2 linked regions of the Oharaeibacter diazotrophicus genome follow. The protein of the gene in region 2 interacts with the protein of the main gene of each other region in a pairwise test. Links are inferred from orthologs where the notes say so. Each region holds a gene or a part of one and is shown on either strand. Other genes may lie near its edges.

What was found.
Region 1: the proteins of mobA (region 2) and EDD54_RS06600 interact in binary tests that used the Escherichia coli proteins (3 or more experiments, as listed by UniProt). The link is inferred for Oharaeibacter diazotrophicus from one-to-one orthologs.

The regions. Positions count from the first base shown.
Region 1 is NZ_SNXY01000006.1:1,391,948-1,397,903, reverse strand. Bases 81-3,009 are described here. They hold EDD54_RS06600 (molybdopterin molybdotransferase MoeA), read right to left. Parts: upstream 2,182-3,009; coding sequence 979-2,181; downstream 81-978. Other genes in these bases: EDD54_RS06590 (2-keto-4-pentenoate hydratase), read left to right, coding at 2,798-3,009; moaC (cyclic pyranopterin monophosphate synthase MoaC), read right to left, coding at 2,230-2,712; EDD54_RS06605 (DUF6916 family protein), read right to left, coding at 507-821; EDD54_RS06610 (GNAT family N-acetyltransferase), read left to right, coding at 81-351. In the rest of the region: more of EDD54_RS06610, read left to right, coding at 1-80; more of EDD54_RS06590, read left to right, coding at 3,010-3,583; EDD54_RS06585 (hypothetical protein), read left to right, coding at 3,763-4,185; indole-3-glycerol phosphate synthase TrpC, read right to left, coding at 4,339-5,130; trpD (anthranilate phosphoribosyltransferase), read right to left, coding at 5,127-5,956. UniProt on the Escherichia coli protein: Catalyzes the insertion of molybdate into adenylated molybdopterin with the concomitant release of AMP.
Region 2 is NZ_SNXY01000006.1:44,617-50,630, reverse strand. What follows is about bases 953-3,939. They hold mobA (molybdenum cofactor guanylyltransferase MobA), read right to left. Parts: upstream 2,780-3,939; coding sequence 2,126-2,779; downstream 953-2,125. Other genes in these bases: EDD54_RS00385 (zinc-dependent metalloprotease family protein), read left to right, coding at 2,965-3,939; EDD54_RS00395 (ABC transporter substrate-binding protein), read right to left, coding at 1,150-1,932; EDD54_RS00400 (ABC transporter permease), read right to left, coding at 953-1,030. Also shown: EDD54_RS00405 (ABC transporter permease), read right to left, coding at 1-320; more of EDD54_RS00400, read right to left, coding at 317-952; more of EDD54_RS00385, read left to right, coding at 3,940-4,458; EDD54_RS00380 (Mrp/NBP35 family ATP-binding protein), read left to right, coding at 4,605-5,768; EDD54_RS00375 (DUF2867 domain-containing protein), read right to left, coding at 5,758-6,014. UniProt on the Escherichia coli protein: Transfers a GMP moiety from GTP to Mo-molybdopterin (Mo-MPT) cofactor (Moco or molybdenum cofactor) to form Mo-molybdopterin guanine dinucleotide (Mo-MGD) cofactor.

The sequences.
Region 1 (5,956 bases), 1.3 Mb from region 2 along the record:
TACGCCCGCCACTATGCCGACGCCGACCGCTGGATCGTCGAGGTCGACGGCGTTCCGGCGGGCCGGCTGATCCTGATCGCGGCCGGCGAGGAGCTGCGCGTCGTCGACGTCGGCCTGCTGCCGGCCTTTCGCGGCCGCGGCATCGGCGCGGCGCTGATCGACTTCGCGGCCGGGGAGGCGGGCGCGCGCGGCCTCGCCCGCATCGGGCTCCACGTCGAGCCGAACAACCCCGCCCGCCGCCTGTACCTGCGCCTCGGCTTCGTCTCGCAGGGGCTCGCCGGCGCCTACGAGAAGATGGAGTTGCCGCTGCCGGAATCGGGCGTCCGAGGGACGGACCGGCCGGCACCCTAGGATGCAGGGCGGGTCGACATGCGCCGACTCGTTTCGGCGGTCGTGCGCATCTACGGTGGCGTTCCGGCCGTTGGGAGGATGCCGCGTGCCGCGCCGTCGTGCCGGTGTCGTCTCCGGATGTCACGTCGCAGGACCGCGCGCCTCCGGTCGTCGCGTCAGTTGAACACCGCCTCGTAGCGGAAGCCGCCGCCGGGGCGCGGGCCGACGCAGACCAGGAACAGGCCGGCGATCCCAGCCAGCGGCGGTTCGAGGGCGCGGAGGGCCTGCGGCCGCATCGGCCGGCCGGGCTCGCCGGCGAAGACCAGGGCGAAACCGGTCGCGCGTCCGGGCATGCTCGCGGCCCGCAGCGGCTCGGCCGAAACCAGCGTCATCGGTTCGCCGTTGACCATGAACCGGGTACCCACCTCGGCACGGATGGCGTCAAGGTCCGGATACGCGGTTGTGTCGGCCGTCTCGCTCGTGTCGGTCATGACGCGCGGTGCTCCCCGTCCCGTCGCTCCGGTACGGGCTCTCACATGGATTGAACCGGAACGGGATCGCTCGCGCAAGGGGCGTGGTGGCGCGCATCGCCGGCGGCATCGGCGGCGCCGCGCCTCGACGCGAGGATCGCGCCGGCGCTGGCGAGCGTCAGAGCCGGACGACGTCGACGGTGTCGCCGCCGGCGGCGGCCGGGGCGTGCGGCGGGCGGACGATCAGGGCGTTCGAGGCGGCGAGCACCGAGATCACCGAGGAGTCCTGCAGCGAGGCCGGCGTGGCGACGAGGCGGCCGCCGTCGACCGCGAGCGTCGCGCGGAGATAGTCCTGGCGGTGGTCGTTGGCCCGGAGCGGGGTGCCGAGCACGGCCGGCTCGAGCCGGGGCAGGGGATCGGTCTCGCCCTGGAGGGCGCGCAGCAGCGGGGCGAGGAACAGCACGGCGCCGACGTGGCTCGACACCGGATTGCCGGGCAGTCCGAGCGCGTGGACTGCGCCGCGCCGGCCGAGCATCAGCGGCTTGCCCGGCCGCATCGCCAGCTTCTGCACGTCGAAGGCGACGCCCTCGGCGGCGAGCGCCGGCCCGGTCAGGTCGTGGTCGCCGACCGAGGCGCCGCCAAGCAGCACGATGACGTCGGCGCCGGCGTCGAGACCGGCGCGGATGCGGCCGCGGATGGCGTCGAGGTCGTCAGGGGCGATGCCGAGGGCGATCGGCTCGCCGCCGAGTTCGCGCACCATCGCGGCGATGGCGATCTGGTTGGAAGCGACGATGCGGTCGGGCCCGACAGGCTCGGTGCCGGGGGCGACCAGCTCGTCGCCGGTGGCGAGCACGGCCACCCGCGGCGCCCGGCGCACCGGCAGCACACCGTGGTTCATCGCCGCGGCGAGGCCGAGGGCGCGGGCGTCGAGCCGGCGGCCTGCGGGGAGCAGCACGTGGCCCTCGGCGAAGTCGAGGCCGGCGGGGCGGACGTTGCGGCCGGGCGCGGTCGCGGCGGTCAGGGTGACGCGGTCGCCGTCGCGGGCGGTGTCCTCCTGGATCACCACGGTGTCGGCGCCGTCCGGCAGCGGCGCGCCGGTGAAGATGCGCGCGGCCTCGCCGGGACCGACCGGGCGCGGCAGGCCGCGGCCGGCGGCGGCTTCGCCGATCACCGCGAGCACCGAGCCGGCGCCGGCGTCGGCGCCGCGGACGGCGTAGCCGTCCATGGCCGAGGCGGCGAAGGGCGGCTGGGTGCGGCGGGCGGCGAGATCTTGCGCCAGCACACGGCCGGCGGCGGCCTCGATCGATACGGTCTCGACCGCGAGCGGCACGACCGACCCGAGCAGGCGGGACTGGGCTTCGGCGACGGACGTCAACGCCATGGCGGCGATCCTCTCGTGAAAGGGCGGTGTCGCGCGATCGGCGACGTGTCAGTCGGCGGCGGACCAGTCGCCGGACTTGCCGCCGGCCTTGGCGAGCAGGCGGATACCCTCGATCCGCATGCCCTTCTCGACCGCCTTGGCCATGTCGTAGATGGTGAGGCATGCGATCGAGGCGGCGGTCAGCGCCTCCATTTCGACGCCGGTGCGGCCCGGCACGCGCACCGTGGCCGTTACGACGAGGCCCGGCAGCGCGGCGTCGGCGGCGATGTCGACCTTCACTTTGGTGATCGCGAGCGGATGGCAGAGCGGGATCAGCTCGTGGGTGCGCTTGGCGGCCATGATGCCGGCGATGCGCGCGGTAGCGATCACGTCGCCCTTCGGCACGTCGCCGGCGACGATCAGCGCCAGCGTCTCCGGGCGCATGACGACGCGCCCCTCGGCGACGGCGGTGCGGTCGGTGACGGCCTTGTCGCCGACGTCCACCATGGTGGCGGCGCCGGTGTCGTCGAGATGGGTGAGCCGATCGGTCACGGGTTCCTCCACGGCGACGCCCCCCACGCGTCCCTTGCGGGCGTTCGTCCCGCGGCGCATAGCATCGCCGCCGGGAGGGAACAACATGAAGCTCGACGACGCCTCCGCCGCGGCGGACTTCCTCTACGATCTCTGGAGCCGGCAGGCGCGCTGCGACGCCATCCCCGAGCCCGTGCGCCCGGCGAGCCGCGCCGACGGTTACGCGATCCAGGCGCGCCTGGAGGGCCGTTCGGCCGGCCCGCGGATCGGCTGGAAGATCGCCGCCACCAGCCTCGCCGGCCAGCGCCACATCGCCGTCGACGGCCCGCTCGCCGGCCGTCTGTTCGCCGGGCGCGCGTTCCCCTCCGGGGCCGAGCTGGCCTTCGGCGACAACCTGATGGCCGTCGCCGAGCCGGAGTTCTGCTTCCGCGTGGGGCGGACGCTGGAGCCGCGGGCGGAACCCTACACGGTCGACGAGGTGATGGCGGCGGTGGCGGCGCTGCACCTGGCGATCGAGGTGCCGGACAGCCGTTACCGCGACTTCACCAAGGTCGGCGCCGCCCAGCTGATCGCGGACGACGCCTGCGCCCACGAATTCGTGCTCGGCCCCGAGGCGCCGGCGCTCTGGCGCGACGTCGACCTCTCCGCCCACCGCGTGTTCGGCACCGTAAATGGGCGGCCGCCGCGCGAGGGCATCGGCGCCAACGTGCTCGGCGATCCCAGGCTCGCGCTGACGTGGCTGGCCAACGAACTCTCCGGCCTCGGCATCCCGCTCGCGGCCGGCGAAGTGGTGACGACCGGCACCTGCATGGTCCCGCTCGAGGTCGGACCCGGTGACGCCGTGACCGCCGACTTCGGGGTGTTCGGGACGGTCTCCGTCTCGTTCCGCTGAAGCGGCGCCTGCAGCCTTTCCGAAGCCGCAAGATCCTCGGAAAAGATGCGGATCGATGCAATTGTTGGCATCGGCGCAAGCGCGAATTCAGATCTCGATGGGAATGATTGTCCTCAGCGATCGTTGTCCGCTCTGCGCGGCGTCGTGAGCCGCGCGCGACGATCCGCCGGGGGTAGAGAATGATCCTGAAGAAGTTCGCCGTCGCCGCCGTCGTCATCGCCGCCACGTCGGGTGCCGCGCTCGCCGGGGACGGCGGTGGTCAGTCGAGGGGCAAGGCCTATGCCGCCGGGCCGATCCCGCTGGTGGCGGCCGACGAGATCGTCGTCGGCATCGTCAACACCTGCGGCACCGACGCGACCTACACCGTGGTCGGCCGCAACGCCGCCGACGGTACCGACTTCGCCACCGCCGAGGGCACGGTCGCCTCGAACCGCGGCGTCCAGGTCGCGCTGGCGAGCGCCGAAGAGTCCGACGTCCAGGCCGTCGTGGCGCTGGCGGTGTCCTGTGCCGGCAAGCGCTCGACCAAGCCGCTGGTCAGCCTGTTCCTCGCCGACGGCACCACCCATCTGCCGCGCCTCGCCCTGACGCTGAGCGAGAAGTGATCCCCGGCCCGCCGCAACGGTGGGCTGACCCGTGATACGGGCGGCGGCCCGACCGCCGCCGGCCGTGGTGTCGCGTAAGCGTTGCGTCGCGTAGAGTGGTGAACGGGCGCGGGGCCGGACGGCACCCGCGCCCTTCGCGTTTCGGGGAAAGCGTCAGAGGCCCAACAGCTCCCGCGTCGCCGCGGCGACGTCGGGCTTGCGCATCAGGCTCTCGCCGACGAGGAAGCTGCGGACGCCGACGGCGGCGAGGCGGTCGAGGTCGGCGGTGACGCCGAGACCGGACTCGCCGACGCAGATGCGGCCGGCCGGCACCATCGGCGCCAGCGCCTCGGTAGTCTCGAGGCGGGTCTCGAAGGTCCGGAGGTTGCGGTTGTTGATGCCGACCAGGGGTGAGGCGAGCCTCAGCGCGCGCTCCATCTCGGGCTCGTCGTGCACCTCGATCAGCACGTCCATGCCGAGCGCGAAGGCGGTGTCCTCGAGCGCCTTGGCGGTGTCGTCGTCGACGGCGGCGAGGATGATCAGGATGCAGTCGGCGCCCCAGGCCCGGGCCTCGAAGACCTGGTAGGGCACGTAGAGAAAGTCCTTGCGCAGCGCCGGCAGCGGCACCGCGGCGCGGGCGGCGCCGAGATAGGCGGGATCGCCCTGGAAGGACGGGCCGTCGGTCAGTACCGACAGGCAGGTTGCGCCGCCGGCCTCGTAGGCGCGGGCGAGGGCGGGCGGATCGAAGTCGGCGCGGATCAGGCCCTTGGACGGGCTCGCCTTCTTGATCTCGGCGATCAGGGCGTAGCGGCCGTCGGCGAGCGTGCGCTCGATCGCGGCGCGGAAGCCGCGCGGCGGCGGCTGGTCGGCGGCGCGGGCGCGGATCTCGGCGAGCGGGACGGCGGCCTCGGCGGCGGCGATCTCGCGGCGCTTGTAGGTCTCGATGGCGGCGAGGATGTCGGTCATGCGTCGTCCGCGTTGGTGAGGGCGACGAGGCGGTCGAGCTTGTCGAGCGCGCGGCCGTCGTCGATGGCCGCGGCGGCGGCGACGACGCCCTCGGCGAGGGTGGCGGCGCGGCCGGCCACCATCAGCGCGGCGCCGGCGTTCATCAGCACGGTGTCGCGGTAGGCGCCCGGGGCGCCCTCGAGCAGGCGGCGCAGCGCGACCGCGTTCTCCTCGGCGTTGCCGCCGGCGACCGCGCCGGGCGGATGGATCGGCAGGCCGGCGTCCTCCGGCGAGATCTCGAAGCTGACCACCTCGCCGCCCTCGAGACGCGAGACGTGGGTGCGGCCGGCGCAGGTGATCTCGTCCATGCCGTCGGAGCCGTGCACCACCAGCGCGGCCTCGGAGCCGAGGGTGCCGAGCACCCGGGCGATCGGCTCGACCCAGGCGCGCGCGAACACGCCGACCAGCTGGCGGCGCACGCCCGCCGGGTTCGACAGCGGTCCGAGCAGATTGAAGATGGTGCGGGTGCCGAGTTCGACCCGGCTCGGGCCGACGTGGCGCATGGCGGCGTGGTGGGCCGGCGCGAACATGAAGCCGACGCCGACCTCGGCGATCGCCCGGCCGATCGTCTCGGCCGGGACGTCGATCTTGACGCCGAGCGCCATCAGGACGTCGGCGGCGCCGGATTTCGACGACAGCGCGCGGTTGCCGTGCTTGGCGACCGGAACGCCGGCGGCGGCGGTGACGAAGGCCGAGGCGGTGGAGATGTTCAGGCTGCCGGTGGCGTCGCCGCCGGTGCCGACGATGTCGATCGCCTCGGCCGGGGCCTCGACCCGCAGCATCTTCG
Region 2 (6,014 bases):
AAATAGGAGTAGCCGAAGGCGAGCGCGCCGAGGACCGGGTTCTCCGACAGCCGCCCCGCCGCCACCGGCAGCGAGATCGCCGCGCCGATGCCGATCGCCAGCACGACGAGTTGCACCGTCACCCAGACGCCCGACAGGATGCGCGGCAGGTGGCGCGACACCATCTCGGGATCGTAGCCCTCGACCAGCAGCGCGGCGAGACCGAGGAAGAACAGGCCCCAGGCCGCCAGCAGCACCGTGCCGACGACGCGGGCGCGGGTGACCTTGCGCACCGGCGGCGGCGGCGCGGCCGCCGCGACGGTTCCGGCCGGCGCGCTCATCGCGCCGCCCCCTGGCCGCGCTCGGCCCAGGCGGAGACGCGGCCGATCCCGATCGAGGAGACGATCGACAGCACGAGGTAGATCATGCAGGCCACGAAGAAGAAGAAGAAGGCCTGCTTGGTGACGCCGACGGCGATGTTGGTGTTGCGCAGGAGGTCGGCGAGGCCGATCACCGAGACCAGCGAAGTGTCCTTGAGCAGGATCAGCCAGAGGTTCGACAGGCCCGGCAGCGCCAGCCGGATCAGCTGCGGCAGGATCACCAGCCGCATGGTGGCGGCGCGTGACAGGCCGAGCGCGCCGGCCCCCTCGTACTGGCCGGCGGGAATGCCGCGGAAGGCCGAGAGGAACACCTCGCTGGCGTAGGACGAGAACACCAGCGCCAGCGCGATCATGCCGGCGAGGAAGCTGTTGACCTCAAGCGGCTCGCCGAACAGCGCGCGCGTCGCCGCCGACAGCGCGATCTGGCCGCCGTAGTAGATCACGAACAGCGTCAAGAGCTCGGGCAGACCGCGGAAGATGGTGGTGTAGATGTCGGCGGCGAGCCGCAGCGTCGGCTCGGACGAGTTCTTCGCCAGCGCGATGAAGAAGCCGAAGACGAGGCCGAGCGGCAGCGTGCAGGCGGCGAGCGAGACGGTGACGAACACGCCACGGGCGATCTCGTCGCCCCAGCCGGCGTCGCCGAAGGAAAGCAGCTGGAGATGATACTCCATGGATCACCCTTGGCGGGTGGCCCGGCGCGGCCCGGACGGCGGCGCGGCGGACCCGGCGTCGACAGCGGCGGATGGGTGCGCGCACCGGGCCGGCCGAAGCCGGCCCGGTGCGGGGGGCGTCACTCGCCGCCGTAGACGTCGAAGTCGAAGTACTTCTTGTTGATCTCGGCGTACTTGCCGTTGGCGCGGATCGCCTTGATCGCCGCGCTGAGCTTGTCGCGCAGGTCGGTGTCCTCCTTGCGCACGGCGATGCCGGCGCCCGGGCCGTGGATCGAGACCACCGGCGTGATGGTGCCGACGATCTTGCAGCAGGCGCCCGGCTCGGTCTTCAGCCACTCCTGGAGCACGACGATGTCGTCGTTGACCGCGTCGAGGCGGCCGTTGGCGAGGTCGAGCTTGTATTCGTCGGAGGTCGGATAGATCTTGACCTCGCTGTCCTTGTAGGTCGCCTCGGAATAGGCCGAATGGGTGGTCGAGCCCTGGACGCCGATGGTCTTGCCGGCGAGGTCGGCGGCGGTGACGCCCTTGATGTCGGTGTCCTTCGGCGCGGCGATCGCCGGCGGGGTGTTGTAGTACTTGTCGGTGAAGTCGACGGTCTTCTTGCGCTCGTCGGTGATCGACATCGACGCGACGATGGCGTCGAACTTGCCGGCGACGAGGGCGGGGATGATGCCGTCCCAGTCCTGGGTGACGACCTCGCACTCGGCCTTCATCTCCTCGCAGAGCGCGAGGGCGATGTCGACGTCGAAGCCCTTCACCTTGCCGTCGGTGTCCACGTAGTTGAACGGGGGGTAGGCGCCCTCCGTGCCGATGCGGATCTTGGTCCAGTCCTTCGCGGCGGCACCGCCGACGGCGAGCGCGACGAACGAGACGGCGAGAGCGAACGTCTTGAAAGCCTTCATGATACCCCTCTGTGGAAGGGCCGCGCGCCGATGTGGTCCGGATCGTTGCCGGCGGCGGCGCGGCCTCGTGCGGCCACGAGTCCCCTGACGAACTGCGTCCGGTCCGGCCCCTCCTCGGCGTTCCGTCCGCATTCGGAACATCTCATCCGATCGGCTCGCCGGATGCAATGGCGAAGCGCGAGCGAACCCGCCTTCATTCCGTGCGTGCCGAATCGATGAGCGCCGCGACGGTGCGCGCGGCGTCGAGGTCGGCGGTCGTGTTGACGTTGAAGAAGGGGTCGACGAGGACGTCGCCGAGCCGGAGCGGCGGGAAGCGCACCACCGCGGGGGCGTGGCGGTCGAGGAAGGCGCCGACCTTCAGCGTCGCGCCGGCGGCGAGGAAGGCGCGCAGATCCTCGCGGAGCGCGACCGGCACCAGCGCGAACACCGGCTGGCGCCCCGATTCGGACGCCGCCACCGCGACCGTGTTCCGCCCGGCCGCCTCGTCGAGCAGGGCGTCGACGAGGACGTCGGGGAAGAAGGGCGTGTCGGCGGCGACGGTGGCGACGAAGGCGGCGTCCGGCCGCTCGGTGGCGGCGAAGTCGAGCGCGGCGAGGAGGCCGGCGAGCGGGCCGGCGAAGTCGCCGACGCCGTCCGGCAGCACCGGCAGGCCGTGGCGGGCGAATCGGGCGGGATCGCCGTTGGCGCTCAGCACCATCGCGCCGACCTGCGGGGCGAGCGTGGCGGCGACCCGGTCGAGCAGGCTGACGCCGCCGAGCATCGCGAGGCACTTGTCGCCGCCGCCGAAGCGGCTCGAACGGCCGCCGGCGAGAATGCAGCCGACGACCGCGTCTCCGTCGTGCGCCATGGCCGGGATCCTCCGTCAGGGGCGGAAAGGCTAGTCGGGCGGACCGGGCGCGGCAAGCTGCGGACGACGATCGTTCACCATCGCCCCCGTTTCGGGTCGGCCGCGGCTCGTTCGGGCCGCGACGCGCCTAGCCCGAACGCTTCGCAGCGAGTATCGTCGAGTCATTACCGGAGGAGAGTTTCCGAATGCATCGTTCGATCGTGGCGGCCCTCGCGGCCAGCACCGCCTTCGCCGTCCTGCCCGCCGTGGCCGCCGACGGCACCTATTTCGCCGCCGGCGCGCCGCTGGCGGTCGCCGACCTGCCGGCCGCGAGCCCGCTGCGCACCGACCTCGAGCGTCTGCCGGTCGGCCCGCGCGCGGCCGCGATCGCCCGACTGCAGAAGCTCGGCTTCCCGGCCGAGGACGCCGCCACGCTGCGCGTCGATCGCACCGGCCACCTGTTCTACGCCGATCCGGTCGCCGGCGATCCCGCGCACGAGACCGCCGCGCCGGCGTCGGGCACCGAGGCCGCCGCCGCAGCGAAGGCCAACTACACGATCACCGCCGCCAACGCCTTCAAGCTGCACAGCAAGCCGGGCGCCTCGCGCAAGGTCTACCTGAACTTCCGGGGCGCCACCGTCACCGGCACGATCTGGAACTCCTCGGTCTCGAGCTTCAAGATGAAGCCCTACAGCGAGGACGCGGACACCACGACCTTCAACGCCTCCGAGATCGCCACGATCGCCGAGGTGTGGGCGGGCATGTCGGAGGACTACGCGCCGTTCGACGTCGACGTGACCACCGAGAAGCCGGCGTCCTTCGGGCCGAACGTCGGCCACGTGCTGTTCTCGCCGCGGCTCGACGCCAACGGCAACTACATCTACGGCTCGTCGGTCGGCGGCGTCGCCTACGTCGACGTCTGGGGCCTCAGCGACTTCAAGTACTACCAGCCGGCGCTGGTGTTCCCCGAGGGCGTGCCGGGCGCCAAGAACATGATCGAGGCCGGCTCGCACGAACTCGGCCACAACCTCGGCCTCTCCCACGACGGCACGTCGAGCGTCGGCTACTATTCGGGCCACGGCTCCGGTCTGGTCTCGTGGGCGCCGATCATGGGCGTCGGCTACTACGTCAACGTCTCGCAGTGGAGCAAGGGCGAGTATTCCGGCGCCAACAACCAGGAAGACGACATCGCGATCATCACCGGCAAGCTGTCGGCGGCCAGGGACGACCACGGCAACACCGGCCCGACCGCGACGGCCCTGTCGGTGGTGTCCGGCAAGATCACCTCGAAGACCCCCGAGAGCGACCCGTTCAATCCGCTGTCCAAGGTGAACCGCGGCGTCATCGGCACCCGCGCCGACGTCGACGTGTTCAAGCTGTCGGTGCCGGCGGCGGGGACCGTGTCGCTGGTGGTGACGCCGGCGTGGCGCGACACCTTCCGCGCCCAGTCGCTGCGCAACGCCGACCTCGACATCCGCGCCACGCTCTACCGGGCGAACGGCAACGCCATCGGGGCGGCCGTCGTGGCCTCGGCCCCGGCCGCCAACACCAACGCCACCCTGAGCGCGCGCGTCACCGCCGGCACCTACTTCCTCAAGATCGAGGGCATCGGCACCGGTTCGGTGACGGGCACCGGCTACTCCGACTACGGCAGCCTCGGCCAGTACACCATCACCGGCACGGTGCCGACCGGCGGCTGAGCCGCGCCCACGAATCGAACCCGGGGGCGGCCGCGCGCCGTCCCCGGGATCGCCGGCCGGTCCCGCGTCGACCGGTCCGCGTTGACCGGCACGGGCGGGGGCCTTAGGTAACGGGCACGCCACGCCCGTCCGCCGGAGCCTCCCCCATGTCCGCCGCGCTCAAGGATCACGTCATCGCCACGCTGCGCCAGATCGCGGCGCCGGGCACCGGCTCCGACGTCGTGTCGGCGGGCATGGTGTCCGACGTGTTCGTCTCGGACGGACGGGTGATGTTCTCGCTCACCGTGCCGGCCGACCGCGCCAAGGCCTTCGAGCCGCTGCGGGCCGAGATCGAGGCGCGCGTGAAGGCGCTGCCGGGCGTCGAGCGCGCCATGGTGGCGCTCACCGCCGAGGTCGCGCCCGGCTCGCGCGCCGCCGCCGCCCCGCCGGCGCGCGCACCGCAGCAGGGCCACGGACACTCCCACGCCCATCCCCATGCCCACGGCGGCGGCCAGCCGCAGAAGCCGGCGGTGGCCGGCGTGAAGGCGATCGTCGCGGTCGCCTCGGGCAAGGGCGGCGTCGGCAAGTCGACCACCGCGGTCAACCTCGCACTCGGCTTTTCCGCCAACGGGCTGAAGGTCGGCATTCTCGACGCCGACATCTACGGCCCCTCGGTGCCGCGCCTCCTGAAGCTCTCGGGCCGGCCCGAGGCGATCGGCGGCAAGACGCTGAAGCCGATGGAGAACTACGGGCTGAAGGTGATGTCGATCGGCTTCCTCGTCGACGAGGAGACGCCGATGATCTGGCGCGGCCCGATGGTGGTCTCGGCGATCACCCAGATGCTGCGCGAGGTCGCCTGGGGCGAACTCGACGTGCTCGTGGTCGACATGCCGCCCGGCACCGGCGACGCCCAGCTGACCATGGCGCAGCAGGTGCCGCTCGCCGGCGCGGTGATCGTCTCGACGCCGCAGGACCTCGCCCTGATCGACGCCCGCCGCGGCGTCGCGATGTTCCGCAAGGTCGAGGTGCCGGTGCTCGGCATCGTCGAGAACATGAGCTATTTCCTCTGCCCGCATTGCGGCGGCCGCTCCGACGTGTTCGGGCACGGCGGCGCCCGCCACGAGGCCGAGCGCATCGGCGTGCCCTTCCTCGGCGAGGTGCCGCTGGAACTGAAGATCCGCGAGACCTCCGACGCCGGCCTGCCGGTGGTGGCGACCGAACCCGCCGGCCCGCACGCCGCGGTCTACCGTGCCATCGCCGAGAAGGTCTGGGACGAGGTCGCCGGCCCCGGCGCCAAGCGGCGGCCGGCGCCGCGCATCGTCATCGAGTGACGGCGCCGGCGGCGAGCGAACGGGCGAAACGGGCCATCAGCACGCGCGCGATCAGCCGGTGCGCCGGGCCGACCGGCAGCATGTAGAGCCGCCCTAGCGCATTGTGCACGACCACGGACGTGGTGACCGTCAGGCGCCGGTCCACGATCGTCACCGCGTTCATGACGTCGAGGTGGTGGTCGCGCACGGTGAGGACGAGACGGTCGTCGGCGACGTCCTCGACGGTGAAGAAGTCGAGCCGGTCGC